3 regions of the Bacillus sp. VA13 genome follow, and region 1 is predicted to be linked to each of the others. Evidence: predicted binding sites of a transcription regulator. Region 1 holds the regulator's gene; each other region holds the start of a gene.
The links. Region 1 encodes Rex, which represses fermentation and respiration genes when NADH is low (regulators of the CRP and FNR family bind a similar motif). Its sites were predicted from a motif close to TTGTGAAATATTTCACAA; they were not measured.
Positions count from the first base shown of each region.

Region 2: a site for Rex is predicted at 1,849-1,866, ahead of AC0C66_RS10255 (nitrate reductase subunit alpha). Genes of this name have one in related genera too.
Region 3: a site for Rex is predicted at 2,342-2,359, ahead of AC0C66_RS16830 (L-lactate dehydrogenase). Genes of this name have one in related genera too.

Region 1 is NZ_JBVQPP010000006.1:292,270-298,497, reverse strand. It holds gene tsaD (tRNA (adenosine(37)-N6)-threonylcarbamoyltransferase complex transferase subunit TsaD) at 1-562, shown strand, start outside; gene AC0C66_RS20585 (ABC-F family ATP-binding cassette domain-containing protein) at 789-2,717, opposite strand; gene moaC (cyclic pyranopterin monophosphate synthase MoaC) at 2,843-3,355, shown strand; gene AC0C66_RS20575 (redox-sensing transcriptional repressor Rex) at 3,352-3,999, shown strand; gene tatAY (sec-independent protein translocase protein TatAY) at 4,021-4,194, shown strand; gene tatC (twin-arginine translocase subunit TatC) at 4,201-4,965, shown strand; gene AC0C66_RS20560 (YdiK family protein) at 5,003-5,194, opposite strand; gene AC0C66_RS20555 (CPBP family intramembrane glutamic endopeptidase) at 5,191-5,925, opposite strand; gene groES (co-chaperone GroES) at 6,164-6,228, shown strand, end outside.
Region 2 is NZ_JBVQPP010000002.1:403,091-409,318, reverse strand. It holds gene AC0C66_RS10255 (nitrate reductase subunit alpha) at 1-1,784, opposite strand, end outside; gene arfM (Crp/Fnr family transcriptional regulator ArfM) at 2,002-2,478, opposite strand; gene AC0C66_RS10245 (YwiC-like family protein) at 2,622-3,341, shown strand; gene fnr (fumarate/nitrate reduction transcriptional regulator Fnr) at 3,375-4,091, opposite strand; gene narK (nitrate transporter NarK) at 4,189-5,376, opposite strand; gene argS (arginine--tRNA ligase) at 5,511-6,228, opposite strand, start outside.
Region 3 is NZ_JBVQPP010000004.1:307,243-313,470, reverse strand. It holds partial or broken gene AC0C66_RS16840 (DUF6773 family protein) at 1-74, shown strand, start outside; gene amyE (alpha-amylase) at 246-2,225, shown strand; gene AC0C66_RS16830 (L-lactate dehydrogenase) at 2,399-3,364, shown strand; gene AC0C66_RS16825 (L-lactate permease) at 3,396-5,021, shown strand; gene bmr3 (multidrug efflux MFS transporter Bmr3) at 5,065-6,228, opposite strand, start outside.

The DNA of each region.
Region 1 (6,228 bases):
GGAAACTCTCGATGATGCAGCAGGAGAAGCTTACGATAAAGTGGCGCGAACGATGGGACTGCCGTATCCGGGAGGACCGCAAATTGACAAGCTTGCTGAAAAAGGGAATGACAATATTCCGCTTCCTCGCGCATGGCTCGAAGAAGGCTCTTACAATTTCAGTTTCAGCGGGTTGAAGTCTGCGGTGATCAATACGCTTCATAATGCGTCTCAAAAAGGACAAGAGATTGCTCCGGAAGATTTGTCTGCCAGTTTCCAAAATAGCGTAATAGATGTCTTGGTGACAAAAACGGCGCGTGCGGCAAAGGAGTATGGTGTTAAACAGGTCCTTTTAGCCGGAGGAGTAGCTGCAAACAGAGGCCTCAGAGCTGCATTAGAAAAGGAATTTGCCCAGCATGAGGGGATTACGCTTGTCATTCCTCCGTTAGCATTATGTACAGATAATGCTGCGATGATCGCTGCAGCTGGTACAATTGCTTTTGAGAAGGGAATTCGCGGTGCATATGATATGAATGGCCAGCCTGGCCTTGAATTGACTTCTTATCAAAGTCTCACGACCTAACAGAGTGAGGCTTTTTATCTTTTATTAACAGATAATTCTCAATTTATCCACATATCTGTTAGTAATTATGAAGATATCGATGGATAAAGGGCTGGAGACACTGTTAATAAAGTGGATAAATTCAGAATATTTTGTGGATAATGTGTATAAAGCGTTTACTTTGTTTGTTTATAAGGTTATTTTCTGTGGATAAAAAAGCACCTCTAAAAAAAGGTGCTTGACTTTTTTAATCTTCTTCTGTGGATAGTTCTTCCCATTCAGACAAAAGAGATTCCAGCTCCTGATTGAGTTTCTCGTTGTCAGCATGGATGGCTTGTACCTTTTCATGGTCTTGATAGACTTCCGGATCACATAGCAATTCATCGTTATGACTAATGTTTTCTTCAATGGTTTGAACAGTGGTTTCAATTTCTTCAATCCGGCGGAGCCGTTGGCGCTCTTTCTTTTTCCATTCTTTTTCTTCCTCGTAAGAACGTTTGGAGTCAGACTTTACCGCAGCAGGCGTTTTTTCTATTTCCTCTTGCTGATTCATTTTCTCCAATTCAAGCTGTTCTGTTTTTTTCTCCGTATAATAATCGTAATCTCCCAGATACTCTTCTATATGATTTGAAGAAAGCTCCAATACTCTTGTGGCGATTCTGTTAATAAAATATCTGTCATGAGAGACAAATAACAGAGTGCCTGGATAATCAATCAGCGCGTTTTCAAGAACTTCTTTGCTGTCTAAGTCCAGATGGTTCGTCGGTTCATCAAGGATGAGAAAATTAGCTTTTTGAAGCATCAACTTAGCAAGGGCCAATCTTGCTTTCTCACCCCCGCTCAGTGAATGGACGGGTTTCAGTACATCATCTCCGGAGAATAAGAAATTGCCGAGACAAGTTCGGATTTCTTTCTCCGGAAGACCAGGGTACTCATCCCACAGCTCATCAAGGACGCGTTTAGAGGAAGTCAGTTCAGCCTGCTCCTGATCATAGTAGCCGACACTGACATTCGAGCCGTATGAGATTGTTCCTTGATCTGGCTTTAGGGTGTCCATTAATGTTTTCAGCAATGTCGATTTACCGATTCCGTTAGGGCCGACAAGAGCGGCGCTTTCTCCTCTTGTGAGCATGAACGACACTTCTGTTAAAAGCGGCGGCTGGTTTTCATAGCTGATTGTGAGATCCTGAACGCGCAGGACTTCATTTCCGCTCTGTTTTGTAATATCAAAATGAAAGTTTGCGGATTTTTCATCGCCGAGCGGTTTTGACATGACTTCCATTCGCTCCAGCTGCTTTCGGCGGCTTTGCGCTCTTTTTGTGGTAGAAGCTCTCGCAAGATTTCGGTCTACGAAGTCTTGAAGCTTTGCGATTTCATCCTGCTGCTTTTCATACACTTTAAGATCTTTTTCATACTGCGCGGCTTTTTGGTCGAGATAAGCGCTGTAGTTGCCGTGATATTTTTTGCTTTCAGCTCTTGATACCTCGTATACTTGGTTTACTACTTTGTCCAAAAAGTAGCGGTCATGCGAAACGATGAGAATGGCGCCTGAATAGCCTTGCAAATAATGTTCAAGCCAGGTTAGCGTATCAATATCGAGATGGTTTGTCGGCTCATCGAGAATGAGCAAATCAGGCTGTGTTAACAGAAGCTTACCAAGGGCCAGCCTTGTTTTCTGCCCCCCGCTGAGGCTTTGCACCTGTGTTGAATCGTCAAAATGGCTGAAACCAAGTCCGTGAAGCACAGATCTGACATCCGCTTCATATTGATAGCCGCCTTTATCTTTGAATTCCTGCTGAAGCCGGTCATAGGTTTTCATGATGCTTTCCAATTCACCAGGATCAGCTGCCGCCATTTTTTCTTCGATAGCCCGCATTTCCTTTTCCATTGCTTTTAAGTGGTCAAAAACAGTCAGCAGTTCTTCTTTTATGGTAAGCTTAGAATCCAAGCCCGTATGCTGGGCAAGATATCCCATTGTAATATCTTTCGGTTTAATGAGTTCGCCCTTTTCATACGAAAGCTGGCCTGCGATAATTTTAAGCAGCGTGGATTTTCCCGCGCCATTTCTTCCTACAATGGCGACGCGATCACGATTTCTGACTTCCAGCTTTATATTGTTTAAAATAGTATCAGCACCAAATGATTTGGATAGCTGATTAACTTGTAAGATCATCATATTATTTCACCTCTGCTATAATAAGTTAAGTGTAGCTTATGAACTAGAAGTCAGCAAACAATACATTGGCTGAATAAGACATAGAGAAGAAAATAGTGTATGATCTGTTTAAGGAGAGTTTTAATATGAATGGATTTTCTCATTTTAATGAACAGGGCAGAGCCCAGATGGTGGACATCAGCGAAAAATCTTCGACTGTCCGTACTGCGGCGGCTGTTTCAAGCGTACACATGAAAAATGAAGTGTACGAGAAAATACAAAGTCATGATATCGGCAAAGGAGATGTACTGGCTGTTGCGCAGGTGGCAGGCATTATGGCCGCAAAGCAAACGTCGAATATCATTCCGATGTGCCATCCGCTTTCACTGAGCGGGGTAGATATATCGTTTGACTGGAAAATAAAAGAAGCAGAAGTTATACTTCATATAAAAGCACAGGTCAAAACGAAAGGGAGTACAGGTGTGGAAATGGAAGCGCTCACTTCTGCATCGGTGTGCGCTCTTACCGTTTACGATATGTGCAAGGCCCTTGATAAGGGAATGGTCATCGGCCCTACTTTCTTGCTGGAGAAGACAGGCGGGAAAAACGGTGACTTTAAAAGAGAACTATCCGAGTATAATGTGGAGGACCAAAAATGAATAAGGATCAATCAAAAATTCCGCAGGCGACGGCAAAACGGCTGCCGCTTTACTATCGCTTTTTAAAGAATCTGCATGCGTCAGGAAAACAGCGTGTATCATCCGCTGAACTCAGTGATGCCGTAAAGGTTGATTCTGCCACGATTCGCAGGGATTTTTCCTATTTTGGAGCTCTTGGCAAAAAAGGATATGGATATAATGTGGATTATTTGCTGTCATTTTTCCGAAAAACGCTTGATCAGGATGAGATGACAGACGTCATCTTGATTGGTGTGGGGAACTTGGGAACAGCATTTCTTCACTATAATTTCACAAAAAATAATAACACAAAAATTTCTATGGCTTTTGATATAAATGAGAGTAAAATAGGAACTGAGGTAGGCGGCGTGCCTGTCTATAACCTTGACGACCTTGAACAACACGTAAAAAATGAATCAGTTGCCATTCTTACAGTGCCAGCAGTTGCCGCTCAATCCATTACAGACAGATTGGTTGCGTTAGGAATCAAGGGAATCCTTAATTTTACGCCGGCCCGTTTGAATGTGCCGGAACACATTCGAATTCATCATTTAGATTTAGCTGTAGAGCTTCAGTCACTGGTTTATTTCTTGAAGCATTATTCAGTTTTAGAGGAAATCGAATAGAGGGAAAGGAGGAGCCCAAATATGCCGATCGGTCCTGGAAGTCTTGCTGTTATCGCAATCGTTGCTCTGATCATCTTCGGTCCCAAAAAGCTGCCTGAACTGGGGAAAGCTGCTGGAGACACACTTCGTGAATTCAAAAATGCTACTAAAGGATTAACGAGTGATGACGAGGAAAAAAAGAAAGAAGATCAGTAAGTTAGGATGACACGAATGAAAGTGAATCAAATGTCGCTGCTGGAACATATTGCTGAGCTTCGAAAACGATTGCTGGTTGTGGCACTGGCATTTGTCGTTTTCTTTATCGCAGGATTTTTTTTAGCGAAGCCCATGATTGTTTATTTGCAAAAAACGGATGAAGCGAAGGAGCTTACGCTTAATGCGTTTAATCTGACAGACCCGCTTTTTGTGTTTATGCAATTCGCGTTTATCATCGGGATTGTCCTAACCTCGCCGATTATTCTTTATCAGCTTTGGGCTTTTGTGAGTCCAGGCCTCTATGAGAAAGAGCGCAAAGTAACGCTCAGCTACATTCCGATCTCTATTTTGCTGTTTTTAGCGGGCTTATCTTTTTCATATTATATTTTATTTCCTTTTGTTGTTGATTTTATGAAGCGGATCTCTCAGGATTTGAATGTCAATCAGGTGATCGGAATTAATGAATATTTTCATTTTCTTTTGCAGCTGACGATTCCGTTTGGACTGCTGTTCCAAATGCCGGTCATCCTCATGTTTTTGACCAGGCTTGGAATTGTGACACCGATGTTCTTAGCGAAAATCAGAAAGTATGCGTATTTTACGCTGCTTGTGATCGCTGCCCTGATTACTCCGCCTGAGCTTTTGTCTCATATGATGGTTACTGTTCCGCTGTTGATTTTATATGAAATCAGTATTCTTATATCGAAGGCTGCCTATCGGAAAGCGCAGAAAAGCAGTGCTGCCGATCAGGACGTGTCTTCCGGACAATAATAAAAAATCCATTTCTCATGAGAGAAATGGATTTTCTTTATTTCTGGTTCTTTTTAATTTTAAATGAAAAGGCGAACATCTTAAAAGAAATGCTGATGTTGTAAGCGGCGAACACCATCAGCAGGATGGAGTAAAATGACCACATGCTGCCTGGCGAGCTTGCGGCAAGATAAGTAAAGATGCACCCTACGGCAAAGTAGATCATTCCCCAAACTACCGGGTTTCTCATAAAAATAATCCTCCAATAATCAATTGCATTTGTGTGCTCTGCTGTTCAAGGTAGTTCTGAACAGGCTCAAGCTGCATGATGACGACAAATGTATTCATCATGACATGGGCGAAAATCGGCACCCATATCCGTTTTGTTCTCGCATATAAAAATGCAAAGGTAAAGCCCATTGCTGTATAAAGAAGAAGATGCTTCAAATCAGCGTGAACAATACCGAAAATAACCGAGCTGATCAGTCCGGCAAAGAAGAAATTCGTTTTTTCGTACAGTGTGCCGAAAATGATTTTTCTGAAGATGATTTCTTCTAATATAGGCCCGACGACAGAAGAAACCATAATCATGAGCGGGACTGCCTGAATGACATCCAGAATAGCTTGTGTATTTTCTGATTCTCTTCCGATGCCGAATACATAATATTCAATAGAGCCTGCTATTCCTTGAGAGAAAAGGGCAATGAAAAAACCGGCTATCGCCCAAAGGATAGAAAGTCCGACGGAGTCTTTCCGGCCGTTTCGAAGCGTTGTTTTCGGGACAGTTCGTAGAATAAGCAGAACGACTACGAGACAGGCGATAAAGCTGATAACGGACCATAATCCTTGTGCATGCAGCATATTCTCCTTGGTAGGCTGTCCTCCGGCATAACCGAATTTAAATAACAAGGGAATCCCGATTAATGCGGAAAACTGCATGATGATATATGTCAAAATAATAAACCAATACTGTTTTCTCAAATGGTATGTACTCCTTTGTTAAATGGGTTTCGTTCATCTACAGCTATTGTAACATAATCGGAACGGGGGTGAAAAAGCTAAGGGATAAGGGAGCTGAAAAGAATCATGTAAGCGTGAAAAAATTTTTATCTTATCACTTGAAATTGGAAGGGAGATTCTTTATTATAAGAATTGTGTTAGCACTCTTTAGTGTCGAGTGCTAAAATTACATATTCATACTATTGAGGAGGTTATTACATTGTTAAAGCCATTAGGTGATCGCGTTGTCATTGAACTCGTAGAATCTGAAGAAAAAACTGCCAG
Region 2 (6,228 bases), on a different contig from region 1:
TTGGGCACGCCCTCCCAGTCCTTTGCATTTGCAATCGTCTGCCACCCTTCAGCAGGACGGAGCTTTTCCTGCCCCACATAATGGGCCCAGCCTCCGCCGTTTACGCCTTGGGCGCCTACCAGTAATACGAGATTTAACACTGCCCGGTAGATCGTGTCGGAATTGAACCAGTGGTTAATCCCCGCCCCTACGATAATCATGGATCGGCCGTCTGTATCGATCGCATTTTGGGCAAACTCTCTGGCTATCTTAATGACGGCTTCTTTTTTGATTCCTGTCATCTGTTCCTGCCAGGCAGGCGTGAACGGCTCAGGATCATCATAAGAGACAGCTGATTGTTCGCCGAAGCCTCGGTTCACGCCGTAGTTGGCCAGTATCAAGTCAAACACGGTCGTGACACAAACCTCTTCGCCGTTCAGGTTCAGTTTTTTTATAGGAAGATCCCGCTCAAGCACTTTGTTTCCGTCATTTGAAAAATATGGGATGCGCACCGTGCCGATTTCGTCCTCTATTCCCAGCACAGAGAGACGGGGTTCAATCGGGTCCCCGGTTTCTTCATCGACCATGTGCAGGTTCCATTTCTGCTGTCCGTCCCAGCGGGAGCCCATTGTCCCTTGCGGTATGGCAAATGCGCTTGTCTGTTCATTCCAGACCGCAGGCTTCCACTGATCATGCTTTGTCTGCCGCCCGATGTCTTTCGCATGCAGAAAACGCCCCGCTGTGTATACGCCATTTTCTTTTGACAGGGTGACGAAGAACGGAAAATCCGTGTATTGCTTTGCGTACTCAATGAAACGTTCCGTCTCTTGGTTCACGTAAAATTCCTGTAAAATGACGTGGCCCATCGCCATCGCAAGCGCACCGTCAGTCCCTTGGCGGATACTCAGCCAGTCATCCGCGAACTTTGAGGATTCCGCAAAATCCGGACTGATCGAAATGACTTTAGCGCCTTTATAGCGGGCTTCCGCCAAAAAATGCGCGTCAGGCGTTCTCGTTAACGGAACGTTGGAGCCCCATGTGATGATATAGCCTGAATTGTACCAATCACTGCTTTCCGGAACGTCCGTCTGGTCCCCCCAAATTTGCGGGGACGCCGGAGGAAGATCCGCATACCAGTCATAAAAGCTGAGCATAGGGCCGCCGATTAAAGACATAAACCGGGAGCCTGACGCGTGGCTGATCATGGACATGGCCGGAATCGGGGAAAAGCCGACGTTCCGGTCAGGCCCGTATTTCATGACTGTATAGAGCAGAGAGGCTGAAATCAGCTTCAGCACCTCCGGCCATTCAGCGCGCACAAAACCGCCTTTCCCTCTCGCCTGTTTATAGGACTTTGCTTTTTCAGGATTTTCAACGATCGATTTCCAAGCATCCAATGGATTTTGATAGGCCTGCAGTGCTTCCCGCCATAAATTGATCAGCACACCGCGTACGTATGGATATTTCACACGGAGCGGGCTGTAGATGTACCATGAAAAACTTGCCCCCCGCGGACAGCCCCTCGGTTCGAAATCAGGCATATCCGGGCCTGTTGATGGATAATTCAAGTTTTGTCCTTCCCACGTGACAATTCCGTTTTTCACATAAATATTCCAGCTGCAGGACCCCGTGCAGTTGACGCCGTGGGTGGAGCGAACGACTTTGTCGTACTGCCATCTGTTTCTGTATACATTCTCCCAATCGCGATCTTCGCGGGTGGTTTGGCTATGTTTATTTGAATGGTGTTCTATAGGAGAGAAATAGTTCAATCTCCTAAACAACGGACTCATTTTCTTTTTCTTCATGAGAGTTCACTCCTTCCGAGTCAGGTGATGCTAAGTTCACTATAAACAGAGACAGCGTGTTTCCTTGTGAACTATGTCACACACTTTGCTTTTTTCACAAAATGTTCACATAAAGGAGAAGGAAGGGCTTTCACAGCATGTGATGAAGGCGGCGTTCAGGCAGGACACCTGAGTCATTAGCCGCCTTTCATTCAAAGATCAAAAAAACCGGCTCTGTTTAAGAACCGGGCTCGGCATTTTCATCCTGTGATGTGTGCAGATAACGCAAAAATAATTGATAGGAACAGAAGACATTTTGCTGAAGCATGCCCAAAAAATTCATTTGCAGCTGCGGATTGTAAGACATCATTTTTTTAAATGTGCAGTAAGGGATATTGAGAATCAGAATGTCTGAAGTGGCATTGACTGAGATAAAAGGCGATAAATACAGCCCGCCTTTTTCATCAATCGGAAACACATCGCCTTTTTCCCACAGCGCAACGGTTTTCGATCCTTCAGGGAGCCTGCTGTCCATAAAACGGACACTGCCTTTTAATACAATATAAACGGATTGAGAATGAAGAAAGGATGGAGACTGCTCAGATGTTCCGCGGATAAACGTCCCGTTTTTCAGCAAGGTTTCGACAATGGATAGAGGCACTTCATTAAACATAGGAAGTTGCTTCAGAAATAATAAATAGTCACACTGATTCATAGGAAAGCCTCCTGTGCTAAGGATAGCTTTAGTGTAGCTCGATTGAGCCTGTACAGCAGTGATATATTTCACAGCCTGTATGATGAATGTCACTTATCGGGAGGATGATTGCATTTATAATGAAATAAAAAAGGAGGATTTCAATGAAGGCGCTGATTCCGAAGCAGCACGGCGCATGGGCAATGCTGCTGATTCCATTTTTACTCGGGATGATCAAGGGAGGCCCCGTTTTCTGGCATATTCCGCTCTTCTTAGGCTGGCTTTTCCTTTACTTGGCGGTTTATCCCATCACGCTTGCTTTGAAAAAGAAGCAGATCAAATCCTATCAAAAGTGGATATATTATTACGGTGTTCCGGCCTGCTGTTTTTTGATTATTCCTGTCTTTCATAAGCCGCCGCTCATCTGGGTTGGCGTTTCTTTATTGCCGCTGTTCCTCATTCATATGTATTATGCCCGCCGAAAAAATGAACGGGCGCTAGTGAACGATATTGCGGGTGTCTTGTTCTTTTGTTCAGGCGGGCTTGCGAGCTGCTGGCTGGGGACGGGAACCCTTGACGGTTGGGCTTGGTTTATTTTTTCTCAATCTGCTTTATTTTTTATCGGAAGTTCCTTTTATGTGAAGTCGGTGATCCGGGAGAGAAAAAACAGCGTATTTGCATACTGGTCATGGGGATACCATCTGCTGCTCCCCTTTCTATCCGCTCTTCTCGGAGCAGGATGGGCATTTCTTGCTTTTATCCCAAGCAGTTTGCGGGCATGGTTTTTTCACGGAAGGGACTGGCCCGCGAAAACGATCGGCATTCTAGAAATCGTGAATGCCTGCTTCTTTTTTGCCGTCATTTGTATGTTTATCACTAGATAAAAAACCAAGGACCGCCGGCGGTCCTTGGTTTTTTCAGTCAATATTGCAAATCTCCAGCGGACAGTTTTCACACTCGATCTCGCATCGCAAATAGTCCCGCTTGTGCAAAATAATTTTTCCGGATTCTTCTATCGAAATCACCCCTTGTTTGCGGAGGTCCCCCAGCATACGGTTGACGCTTTCCCTTGCCGCTGCGCAAAACTTTGCCAAATCTTGATTTGTCAGCACAATGTTAATCAGAATGCCATCGCTTCGTTCCACACCGTAGCTGTTTGATAAGCGGATAAGGGTGGAGTAGAGCGCCCCCTTTTTGCCGTGAAGAAGCAGATCCCTTATTTTGGACTGGATTTTCCGGAGGTGAGTGCTCATCCATTTCATAAATTCAAATGTCAAAGCACCGTTTTGGATTAATTCCTTTTCCAGCTTGTTTTTATTAATGACGAGCACCTCGCCATCCTCTAGCACTTTTGCACTGAGCATATATCTCGGCTCTTCAGTGAAAAGTGTTAATTCCCCGACGATATCATGCTTTTGGCAAATTCTAAGTGTCAGGTCTTTTCCGTCAGATGTCAGCTTGCCGATTTCAATGAGTCCTGATTGAATCAGATAAAGCTCTTCTGCATCCATTCCTTCCTGAAACAAATACGTGTGTTTTTCCATTTTTCTTTTCGTACTAATCGATTCCAGCAATTCATGCAGATCGCTGGAAATAAGATCACTATCAGATGGTCGAACAGAGAGAAAATTCATGAGCTCACCTCGAAGAAAGTCACGTTGTATATTTATTGTAACGTGAATTGATTTGCCCCCATCCAGAAAAAACTAACAATCTTGTGAATGCCCAGTGTTAGTTGACGCTCTGACTGTTTCTCTCCGTGTGCGTTTTCATTCTTTCCTGCCAATACATCCATATGACAAGGACAAAGCTGGCTAACGCCACTTCCGAAAGCGCCATAAAACCGATCGCGTATTGGCCTGTTGCCTGAAATACACTCGCCAATATCAGCGGAGGGAAAAAACCGCCTAATCCGCCCATAGCAGACACAATCCCATTGGCAATCCCCGCTTGCTTCGAAAAATAGAAAGGCACCAGTTTAAAAACGGTCCCGTTTCCTATTCCTGAGCAGACGGCCACCGTTAATGACCCAAACGTATAAAGGCCGATCGTCGGCGAGAACGATAAGATAATGCCTGATAATGTAAGTCCCGCAAAAACGACCATCAAGATGCGGAGCGGGCTCATTTTATCAGCCAAGAGTCCTCCCACAGGCCTGAGCAACGTGGAGACGGCAATAAAGCCAGCCGTCCGCAAACCGGCGTCCGCAGGATTCAGCCCAAAGTACTCCACCAGAAAGTTCGGCAGATAGATGGTGAAGGCGACAAAGGCGCCAAACGTAATAAAATAAAACAGGCTCAAGAACCACAGGATATGATTTCGGTAAACGACTTTGATTTGAGTTTTTACGGAAACATTCACTTTCTTCTCATGCCGGTCGCCGAACAATACGTGCAGCAATGCAAAGACAGCCAGCAGAACCATATACATCTGCACGGTTGCTTTCCATCCCACAGCTTGAGCGATAACCGGCGCCGCAAATGTGGTAATGGCTGTTCCGATGTTTCCGGCCCCGTAAATCCCATTGACGACACCGTGCTTTTCTTTCGGATAATATTTCGGAAGGGATGTCACCCCAATGGAGAATACCGCTCCCCCAATTCCTAAGAAAAAGCCGCCCACGATTAAATCAAACAGAGAATCCGCGATACTGATCCAAAACACAGGAAAGAAAAGCAGGATGAAGCTGATCATAAACATCAGCCGCGCGCCAAACCTGTTCGTCAAATACCCTAAAGGAATGCGGAGAAGCGATCCGAGAATAACGGGAATCGCCGTCACCAAAGAAATCTCGCCTTTGCTTAAATGAATATCTAATGTAATTTGGGAAATGAGTGATGAAATCAGCACCCAAACCATAAACCCTGCCACCAAGCTTAATGACTGTAACGATAATTGAATGTGTTGACGGTTGATCATTTGGCTTGCCCCTTTCAATGATTCAATAATCAGTCTTATCATACAAAAACTCAGCAAACAGGATTGTGAATTACATCACACGTTTTACGCATAAAAAAAGGACAAAGTCCGAAGACTTTGCCCTTTGATCAAGATTACATTTTTTCCGGAGCCGATACGCCGATCAGCTGAAGCGCATTGTTCAGCGTAATTTGCGTTGCCTTCATTAAAGCCAGGCGCGCACGGCTTTTCTCTTCATTTTCCGGATCGATGACTTTCTCCGCATTGTAGAAGCTGTGCAGAGAAGAAGCCAGATCATAAATATAGTTTGTGACACGGTGCGGAATTCGTTTTTCCGCTGCTTCCGCCACCGCCTCTGGGAAGCCGCCGATTGTTTTCAGCAGGTCATACTCTTTTTCTGATTGAATATGGCTGAAATCAAGGTCCGCCGCAGGCTTAAGTCCCTGCTCTTCCCCTTGGCGAAGCATGCTGCAAATACGGGCATGTGCGTATTGTGCATAATACACAGGGTTTTCGTTAGATGTTGATACAGCAAGATCTAAGTCAAAATCCATATGCGTATCAGCACTGCGCATCGCAAAGAAGTAACGCACGGCATCCAAGCCGACTTCTTCAATCAGGTCGCGCATCGTTACCGCTTTACCCGTCCGTTTGCTCATTTTCATTTTCTCGCCGTTTTTGTAAAGGTGAACGAGCTGAATGATTTCTACTTCAAGCGTTCCTTTTTCATAGCCCAGCGCTTCAATTGCTGCTTTCATACGCGGGATGTAGCCGTGGTGATCGGCGCCCCAAACGTTGATCAGCTTATCAAAGCCGCGGTCAAGCTTGTCCTTATGATACGCGATATCAGGC
Region 3 (6,228 bases), on a different contig from region 1:
GGTTTCTTTTTTTGTTTAGTGAGGGAAAACGCTCACAGTTCCGTTCAGCTTTTTCTATAGGAATATTGATTTGAATTCACTCTATCAAGTTGTTTTGATAGTGTAATTGTGATAATTTAACATGTAATCGTTAACAAAATTCTCCAGTCTTCACATTAGTTTGAAAGGAGGAAGCGGAAGAATAAAGTAAGAGGGATTTTTGACTCCGCAGTAAGTCTTCAAAAATCAAATAAGGAGTGTCAAGAATGTTTGAAAAACGATTCAAAACCTCTTTACTGCCGTTATTCGCTGGTTTTTTATTGCTGTTTCATTTGGTACTGGGAGGACCGGCGGCTGCGAATGCTGAAACACAGAACACATCGAATGAGCTGGCAGCGCCATCGATCAAAAGCGGGACCATTCTTCATGCTTGGAATTGGTCGTTCAATACGTTAAAACATAATATGAAGGATATTCATGATGCAGGATATACAGCGATTCAGACGTCTCCGATTAACCAAGTAAAGGAAGGGAACCAAGGAAATAAAAGCATGTCAAACTGGTACTGGTTGTATCAGCCGACATCATATCAAATTGGCAACCGTTACCTAGGTACTGAACAAGAATTTAAAGAAATGTGCGCAGCCGCTGAAGAATATGGCGTGAAGGTCATTGTTGACGCGGTTATCAATCATACCACCAGTGACTATGCCGCGATTTCCAATGAGATTAAGAGTATTCCAAATTGGACACATGGAAACACACAAATTAAAAACTGGTCCGATCGATGGGATGTCACGCAGAATTCATTGCTGGGGCTATATGATTGGAATACACAAAATACACAAGTACAGTCCTACCTGAAACGTTTCTTAGAAAGAGCATTGAATGACGGCGCAGACGGATTTCGATATGATGCGGCCAAACATATAGAGCTTCCGGATGACGGGAATTACGGCAGTCAATTTTGGCCGAATATCACAAATACATCTGCGGAGTTCCAATACGGAGAAATCCTGCAAGATAGTGCCTCCAGAGATGCTGCATATGCGAATTATATGAATGTGACAGCATCTAATTATGGACATTCCATAAGGTCCGCGTTAAAGAATCGCAATCTTAGCGTGTCGAATATCTCCCATTATGCATCAGAGGTGTCTGCCGACAAGTTAGTCACATGGGTGGAATCGCATGATACGTATGCCAATGATGAGGAAGAGTCTACATGGATGAGCGATGACGATATTCACTTAGGCTGGGCAGTGATTGCTTCTCGCTCAGGCAGTACGCCTCTCTTCTTTTCCAGACCTGAGGGCGGCGGAAATGGTGTCAGATTCCCGGGGAAAAGCCAAATAGGCGATCGTGGGAGTGCTTTATTTGAAGATCAGGCTATCACTGCGGTCAATAGATTTCACAATGTGATGGATGGACAGCCTGAGGAACTCTCGAATCCGAATGGAAACAACCAGATATTCATGAATCAGCGTGGCTCGCACGGCGTTGTGCTGGCAAATGCAGGTTCATCTTCTGTCACCATCAATACGTCAACGAAATTACCTGATGGCAGGTATGATAATAAAGCTGGGAACGGTTCATTTCAAGTAACAGACGGCAAATTGACAGGCACGATCAATGCCAGATCTGTGGTTGTTCTTTATTCTGATGATATTGCAAATGCGCCTCATGTCTTCCTTGAGAATGTCAAAACAGGTGTAACACATTCTTTCAACGATCAACTGACGATCACTCTGCGTGCAGATGCGAATACAACAAAAGCCGTTTATCAAATCAATAATGGGCAAGAGACAGTGTTTAAGGATGGAGACCAATTAACGATCGGAAAAGGAGATCCGTTTGGCACAACATACACCATCACGTTAACAGGAACAAACAGTGATGGTGTAACGAGGACCCAGGAATACAGCTTTGTAAAAAGAGACCCATCTGCGGCCAAAACCATTGGCTATCAAAATCCAAATCATTGGGGCCAAGTAAATGCTTATATCTATAAACATGATGGGGGCCGGGCAATAGAATTGACCGGATCCTGGCCGGGAAAAGCAATGACTAAGGATGCAGATGGAATTTACACGCTGACGCTGCCTGCGGATACGGATACAACGAACGCCAAAGTGATTTTTAATAATGGCAGCGCCCAAGTGCCCGGACAGAACCAGCCTGGCTTTGATTACGTGCAAAATGGCTTATATAACGACTCTGGCTTAAGCGGTTCTCTTCCTCATTGAGGGCAAGGTTAGACGGGACTTACCGGTAGAAACCATCCTTGATGGTTTCTTTTTTTGTTCATAAATCAGACAAAACTTTTCTCTTGCAATAGTTTGTGAAATGTTGCACAATATAAATGTGAAATGCTTCACAAACAAACATCAAAGAAAAACATACCCTGGAAGGATGATTAATGATGAACAAACATGTAAATAAAGTAGCTTTAATCGGAGCGGGTTTTGTTGGAAGCAGTTATGCATTTGCGTTAATAAACCAAGGGATCACAGATGAGCTTGTGGTCATTGATTTAAATAAAGAAAAAGCAATGGGCGATGTGATGGACTTAAACCACGGAAAGGCGTTTGCGCCGCAACCGGTCAAAACATCTTACGGAACATATGAAGACTGCAAGGATGCTGATATTGTCTGCATCTGCGCCGGAGCAAACCAAAAACCTGGAGAGACACGCCTTGAATTAGTAGAAAAGAACTTAAAGATTTTCAAAGGTATCGTCAGTGAAGTCATGGCGAGCGGATTTGACGGCATTTTCTTAATCGCGACAAATCCGGTTGATATTCTGACTTACGCTACATGGAAATTCAGCGGCCTGCCAAAAGAGCGGGTGATCGGAAGCGGCACAACACTAGATTCTGCGAGATTCCGTTACATGCTGAGCGAATACTTTGGCGCAGCGCCTCAAAACGTGCACGCGCATATTATCGGAGAGCACGGCGACACAGAGCTTCCTGTCTGGAGCCACGCGAATGTCGGTGGTGTGCCGGTCAGTGAACTCGTTGAGAAAAACGATGCGTATAAACAAGAGGAGCTTGACCAGATCGTAGATGACGTGAAAAACGCCGCTTACCATATCATTGAGAAAAAAGGTGCGACTTATTATGGTGTTGCGATGAGCCTTGCCCGCATTACAAAAGCCATTCTTCATAATGAAAACAGCATTTTAACTGTCAGCACATATTTGGACGGACAATACGGCGCAGACGACGTGTACATCGGCGTTCCGGCTGTCGTAAACCGCGGAGGTATTGCAGGCATCACTGAGCTGAACTTAAATGAGAAAGAAAAAGAACAGTTCCTTCACAGCGCAGGCGTCCTTAAAAACATTTTAAAACCTCATTTTGCAGAACAAAAGGTCAACTAATCGCAACTATAGAGTAAAGGGCTGATTGTCAATGTGGGAGCAGTTGTATGATCCGTTTGGAAACGAGTATGTGAGCGCACTTGTGGCGCTCACTCCGATTCTCTTTTTTCTCTTGGCTTTAACTGTTTTTAAAATGAAAGGCATTCTTGCGGCATTTCTTACCTTAGCCGTCAGTTTCTTGGTCTCCGTTTTGGCATTTCATATGCCGGTTGAAAAAGCAATTTCTTCTGTTTTGCTAGGAATCGGGAGCGGACTGTGGCCGATTGGCTACATCGTTCTGATGGCGGTGTGGCTGTATAAAATCGCAGTGAAAACCGGGAAATTTACCATTATTCGTTCCAGCATTGCCGGCATTTCACCTGACCAACGATTACAGCTATTATTAATAGGTTTTTGTTTTAACGCGTTTTTAGAAGGCGCGGCCGGTTTTGGTGTTCCGATTGCGATTAGTGCGGCGCTGCTCGTTGAACTTGGTTTTAAACCGTTAAAAGCGGCGGCTCTCTGCTTGATTGCGAACGCAGCCTCTGGAGCCTTTGGGGCGATCGGGATTCCTGTAATCACAGGGGCGCAGATTGGTGATTTGTCTGCTCTTGAGCTGTCACGGACATTGATGTGGACATTGCCGATGATCTCATTTTTGATTCCGTTTCTGCTTGTATTCCTATTAGACCGAATGAAAGGAATCAAACAGACATGGCCTGCCCTGTTGGTTGTGAGCGGTGTGTATACAGCGGTTCAGACACTGACAATGGCGGTGCTCGGACCCGAGTTAGCAAACATTTTGGCGGCCTTATTCAGTATGGGCGGGCTTGCGCTCTTCCTCCGCAAATGGCAGCCGAAAGAGATTTACCGGGAGGAAGGAGCCGGCGAGACTGGTGAGAAAAAAGCATACAGTGCCGCAGACATTGCAAAAGCGTGGTCTCCTTTCTACATTTTAACTGCAGCGATCACAATCTGGAGCCTTCCTGCCTTCAAAGCGCTTTTCCAAGAAGGCGGATTGTTATATCAAACAACGCTCCTATTGAAAATGCCTTTCCTGCATCAGCAAATTATGAAAATGCCGCCGATTGCGCCATCTGCCATGCCGTTAGATGCAGTCTTTAAAGTCGACCTGCTGTCAGCGACTGGTACAGCGATTTTAGCGGCGGTCATCGTGACAGGGCTGTTCAGCAAAAATTTCTCTTATCGGGCTGCCTTTGCTTCCTTGAAGGAGACAGGAAAAGAGCTGTGGGTGCCGATTATGACGATCTGCTTCGTGATGGGATTTGCCAATCTGGCCAATTTCGCAGGGCTCAGCTCTTCAATTGGATTAGCACTGGCGAAAACAGGAGACTTGTTCCCGTTTGTCAGTCCCGTTCTCGGCTGGATCGGCGTGTTCATTACCGGTTCAGTTGTCAGCAATAACGCTTTATTCGGACATTTACAGGTTGTCACCGGAGCGCAGATCGGTGCGGGTTCTGATTTGCTGTTAGCTGCAAATACGGCGGGCGGGGTGATGGCAAAACTTGTTTCTCCTCAGTCCATCGCCATCGCTGCCGCAGCGGTTGGCCAGACAGGCAAGGAATCTAAACTGTTTAAACGAACAGTGGCGTATAGCCTGATTCTGTTATTAATCATTTGTATATGGACGTTTATTCTTGCAAGATTAGGATTGTAATAGAAAAAAGCAGTACATGCCAGCCATGTACTGCTTTTTTCTATTAATTTGCTTTCTTCGCCATTTCTGCTGTTGTTTTCACTCTGGCTTTTCCCATAAACAAAACGGTAACCGCCGCGAGGACAATTGGAATCAAAGCGAGCAAAAAGACATATGTGATGCTTGATGACATCGCGTCAATAATGCGATTCAGGATTGCCTCAGGAATCTGGGAACGTGTTCCTGCTTGAAAAATCTCCTGCGGGTCACCGATATTTTGCGCGGCGCCTGATCCCGCTGAGCCTTTCATACCACTGAAGGCGTCGCTCAGCTTGTTCGTGAATACGTTTGTTTGCACCGTTCCGAAAATGGTGACGCCAAGGGTCATGCCGAATGACCGCAAAAATGAATTTGTAGAGTTGGCCGTTCCCCGAAAACGAGGTTCAAGATCATTCATCGATGCCGCCGGCAGCAGGGAGAAGTTAAAGCCTACGCCAAAGCCTGAAATCATCATAAAGACTGTCAGCCATACCCGTGCTGTGTCAGGCGTCATATTAGAAAGAAGCAGCATGCCGATAAAGAAAGCGATAACAGATATCAGCATCAAATTGCGGAAGCTTGCCTTCGTTTGGAAGATTCCGCCGATCATGCTTCCGATGACTGATCCAATCATCATCGGCGTCAAAATGAAGCCCGCGCTTGTCGCTGAGCTGCCGTATACCGCCTGAACGAAAATCGGAATAAATACCGCTAAAATAATGAATGTTCCGCCATACAGGAAAGCGAGAATCTGTGCTGTGGCAAACAGCCTGTTTTTAAACATCCAGAAAGAAATAATCGGTTCTTCCGCTTTTCTCTCCACAATAAAAAAGGCAATGAAGAAAACGGCAAATACAATAAACAGGCCAATGATCTGAATGGAATTCCAATCGTAAGTTTTGCCGCCAAGCTCAAGAGCGAACATCAGGCATACAATTGATACGACTAAAGTAATCGCGCCGCCCCAGTCAATTTTCTGCTTTCTGTGCTCCAAAGATTCTTTGTAGTAGCGAATAATGAAAAACAATGACAATGCGCCGATCGGTACATTGATGTAAAACACCCAGTGCCAGCTGATCGAATCTGTAATGATCGCGCCTAACAGCGGCCCAAGAACACTGGATAATCCGAATACAGCACCGAACATGCCGGACATCTTTCCGCGTTTTTCCGGCGGAAACAAATCAAA